DNA from 2 places in the Desulfuromonas sp. genome. Region 2 is predicted to be linked to the other one. Evidence: riboswitches for the same ligand, from Rfam matches in the RefSeq annotation. Region 2 holds a riboswitch; the other holds the start of a gene.
The links. A riboswitch is a leader RNA that binds a small molecule or an ion and turns the genes downstream of it on or off. The one in region 2 is predicted to bind thiamine pyrophosphate.
Positions count from the first base shown of each region.

Region 1: it holds a riboswitch for thiamine pyrophosphate, as region 2 does, so the genes downstream of both, thiD (bifunctional hydroxymethylpyrimidine kinase/phosphomethylpyrimidine kinase) here and thiF (sulfur carrier protein ThiS adenylyltransferase ThiF) in region 2, are expected to answer to the same signal.

Region 1 covers NZ_PKUB01000010.1:11,348-13,540, forward strand. Annotated here, with positions in the region: gene glpK (glycerol kinase GlpK) at 1-514, shown strand, start outside; TPP riboswitch at 587-691, shown strand; gene thiD (bifunctional hydroxymethylpyrimidine kinase/phosphomethylpyrimidine kinase) at 752-2,193, shown strand, end outside.
Region 2 covers NZ_PKUB01000029.1:36,314-38,506, forward strand. Annotated here, with positions in the region: gene C0617_RS09070 (hypothetical protein) at 247-567, opposite strand; TPP riboswitch at 737-840, shown strand; gene thiF (sulfur carrier protein ThiS adenylyltransferase ThiF) at 864-1,691, shown strand; gene thiS (sulfur carrier protein ThiS) at 1,706-1,906, shown strand; partial or broken gene C0617_RS09085 (thiazole synthase) at 2,015-2,193, shown strand, end outside.

The DNA.
Region 1 (2,193 bases), on a different contig from region 2:
CGTCGAGAACCTGGCCCGCATGGTCGAGGACAACGGCGGCATCTACTTCGTGCCGGCCTTCTCCGGGCTCTTCGCCCCCTACTGGCGGGGCGACGCTAGAGGCGCCATCGTCGGCATGACCCGCTACGTCACCCGCGGGCACATCGCCCGGGCGACCCTCGAGGCGGTCGCCTACCAGACCCGCGAGGTGGCGGACGCGATGGAGAAGGATTCCGGGGTGGAGCTGAAAGCGCTCAAGGTGGACGGCGGGATGGTGGCCAACACCCTGCTCATGCAGATCCAGGCCGACGTGCTCGGGGTCCCCGTGACCCGCCCCCGGGTAGCGGAGAGCACCGCCCTCGGCGCCGCCTACGCCGCCGGCCTGGCGGTCGGCTATTGGAAGAACACCGACGAGATGCGGCAGAACTGGGGAATCGACAAGACTTGGCAGCCGTCCGGGGACGACACCGCCCGCACCCGAAACTACAACCTGTGGAAAAAGGCGGTCACCCGCACCTTCGACTGGGTGGAGTGACCCGGGAACGGCCCCCGAACGACAAGAACCTTGACACCACCCCCCAATTCTTTTACGCTTCGCGGTAACGATAAAAACCGCTAGGGGAGTATCACACTGAGAGTTCCGCAGCACGCGGAACGACCCTTGGAACCTGATCCGGATGATGCCGGCGTAGGGAAGCGGTAAGGGAAGACGGTATCGACACTGCCGTGGGCTCTTGCGCTCACGGCTTTTTTTATTTGCAGGCCTCGAACCATGATCAGCGGACTCTACATCATCACCGACGGCGACGAGGACGGCCGCCTCGCCGAGCGGACCCGGGCGGCCATCGCCGGGGGAGCGCGCATCGTCCAGTACCGGGACAAGGGGCGCCCCGAGGCGGAGAAGCTCGCCGCGGCCCGCCGCATCGGCGAGATCTGCCGCCGGTCCGGGGCGACCTATATCGTCAACGACTCCCCGCAGCTCGCCCGCGAGGCGGGGGCCGACGGCGTCCACCTCGGCCAGGGGGACGGCACCGTCGCCGCGGCCCGCGAGATCCTCGGTCCGAAGGGGATCGTCGGCGTCTCCACCCGCACCGCCGAGCAGGCCCGCGCCGCCCAGGCGCAGGGAGCGAACTACATCGGCCTGGGGAGCATGTTCCCCACGGCCACCAAGGACGACGCGGTCCACGTCGGGGTCGACCGGTTGCGCCAGGTGCGCCGCGAGGTCGCCCTGCCGATCGTCGCCATCGGCGGCATCGACCGCGAGGGGGCCTGCGAGGTCATCGACGCCGGGGCCGACGCGGTGGCGGTCGTCTCCGCGGTCATGGCCGACCCCGACCCGGCCCTCGCGGCCCGGGAGATCGCCCTCCTCTTCAACCGGATCGACCCCCTGCGGCGGGCCCGGGTCCTCACCGTGGCCGGCTCCGACTCGGGAGGCGGGGCGGGCATCCAGGCCGACCTGAAGACGGTTTCCCTGCTCGGGGGCTACGGGGCGAGCGCCATCACCGCGCTGACCGCCCAGAACACCCTCGGGGTCCATGGCATTCACCCGGTGCCGGCCGGCTTCGTCGCCGAGCAGATCGAGACGGTCCTCTCGGACATCGGCGCCGACGCCGTCAAGACCGGCATGCTCCTCTCGGCCGAGATCATCCGGGCGACGGCCAGGGCGCTCGCGGAGCGGCACCTGCCGATCGTCGTCGATCCGGTAATGATCGCCAAGGGGGGCGCCGCCCTGCTGCAGGACGAGGCGATCGCCGCCCTGCTCGAAGAGCTCCTCCCCCTGACCTACCTCCTCACCCCCAACCTCCCCGAGGCGCAGGCCCTGACCGGGATAGCGGTGACCGACGAGGCCGGGATGGAGAAAGCCGCCCGCCGGCTGCAGGAGATGGGCGCCCGCAACGTCCTTCTCAAGGGAGGCCACCTGGAGGGGGAAGCCGTCGACCTGCTGCTCGAAGGCGGCCGGGTCCGCCGCTACGCCGCGCCGCGCCTGGAGACGCCCAACACCCACGGGACGGGGTGCACCTACGCGGCGGCGGTCGCCACCTGTCTCGCCGGGGGCGAGCCGCTGCCCGTCGCGGTGGCGAAGGCCAAGACGTTCATCACCGAGGCGATCCGCACCGCCCTCCCCCTCGGCTCGGGACACGGCCCCGTCAACCACTGGGAGGCGGCGAATACCCTCAGGGACGACCGCCCGGAAACCAAAGGATTTCAACCCTA
Region 2 (2,193 bases):
ACTTCCTGAATAGCGGACGGCCGCCAGCACCCTGCGGTTGCAGAACCGGGCCGAACTCCTCGAACCGCCCGCAGCCCGACCCCAGACAAAGCCCCCCCGGAACGCTCTGGAGGAACTGAGTGGTGGCTGGGGCGAGGAGCGCCGCTTCGTGCCGCAGACGGAGGGCCCGAAGCGGGAGGCCCTCCTGAAGAAGCGGCGCAGGGCCCAGGCCAGGGCCTGACCCGGGCAGAGAAGAGGGGCCGCCCCTTACAGGTCGTTGAGCAGGCGGTAGAGCTTCTGCTCCATGTCCCAGACCGACGAAGCCCGGTCCTCGGCGCCCTGCTCCTCCATGAGAAGCCGGGCCCGGTCCAGTGAGGAATGGGCCTTAAGCAGCACCGGGGTGAGCTTGGACTCGAGGCGGATGCGGGGGATCTCCCCCACCTGGTCCTCCAGTTCCCTCAGCTGCGTCACGGCCTGGGCCACGATCCTGATCTCCCTGCTCTCCTCATCGCCCGCGGCCTGGCGCAGGTCCTCAAGCAGGACGCGGGCATCCTCGGCGATCCCCCGATAACGATCTGAAATACTCATGGGCCGCACCTCCCTCGGTCCTCGTCCTGCACGCGTTGCCGCAGCGACGGGCCAGCAGTTCTGAAAAACTGTCATGATAGTCAAAAGCCCCGCCCGGCACAATGGCAAATCCCACAAAGCGTTTGACTTCGCCCCCCCCGGACTGATAGCCTTGCTCTACTGCAGACATGGAAATCGCTAGGGGAGTGTTGCACTGAGAGTCCCGCCGAGGCGGGGCGACCCTTTGAACCTGATCCGGGTCGTACCGGCGTAGGGAAGCGGCGAAAACGGGGCGGATGCCCCCTTTCGAGGCCGCTTTGAGCGGCCTTTTGACGTTTATGAACATCTTCCTCAACGAACAGCCGGTCGAGGTCGCCGAGCAGACCACCCTCGACGAGGTGCGGGCGCGCTTCAAGCCCGACGCCGACGTGGTCATCGTCAACGGCTTCCCGGCAGAGAGCGGCCAGCCCCTGCGGGCCGCCGACAGGGTGGTCCTGATCCGCCGCGGCGAGCAGCCCACGGCCGAAGAGCTCGAAGCCCTCATGGCCGCCCGGCACACCCCCGGGGTTCACGCCAAGGTCAAAAAAGCAAGCGTCGGCATCGCAGGCGTCGGGGGGCTCGGCTCCGCCGTGGCCGTGGCCCTGGCCCGGGTCGGAGTGGGACAGCTGGTGGTCGCCGACTGCGACATCGTGGAGCCCTCCAACCTCAACCGCCAGCAATACTTCGTCGACCAGATCGGCCTGCCGAAGGTCGACGCCCTGCGGGCAAACCTGCGGCGCATCAACCCCTGCGTGCGCGTCGCGGCCTTCCACGGCCGCCTCGAGCCGGGCAACATCCCCCAGGTCTTCGACCGGGTCGACGTCCTAGTCGAGGCCTTCGACGCCCCGGACCAGAAGGCGATGCTGACCGAAACCTATCTCCTCGGCTGCCCGGGCAAGCCCCTGGTCGCAGCCTCCGGGATGGCCGGCTACGGCCCGTCCAACACCGTCGTCACCCGTCGCGCCGCCGGCAACCTCTACCTGATCGGAGACGGCGAGACCGCGGCCCGGCCGGGGGAGGGGCTGATGGCCCCGCGGGTCGGCATCGCCGCCGGCCACCAGGCCAACGCCGTGCTGAGACTGCTCCTCGGCGAAGATCCCGCCTGAAGAAGAGAGAGACCATGAACCTTACCGTCAACGGCAAGCAGCAGCAACTGTCCTCCCCCCTCACGGTGGCGGAACTGCTCGGAACCCTGAACCTCGACGCCCTGCGGGTCGCCGTGGAACTCAACCGCGACATCCTGCCCCGGGAGCGATTCGGCGCCACAGCCCTCGCCGACGGCGACACCCTGGAGATCGTCCAGTTCGTCGGCGGCGGATAGAAAAGGCAGCCATCAGCTATAACCAATCAGCCGCAACCACCCACAACGCTCTTGGCTTTCCGCCAACCGAAAGCCGAAAGTTTTTACTATTTACCGAAGGGTCAAACCATGGATCAACTGGTCATCGCCGGACGCAGTTTCGACTCCCGGCTCCTCGTCGGCACAGGCAAGTTTTCCTCCAACGCGGCCATGGTCGCGGCGATGGAGGGCTCGGGCTGCGAGATCGTCACCGTGGCGCTGCGCCGGGTCGACATCGACAACCCCGACGACAGCATGCTCTCCCACAT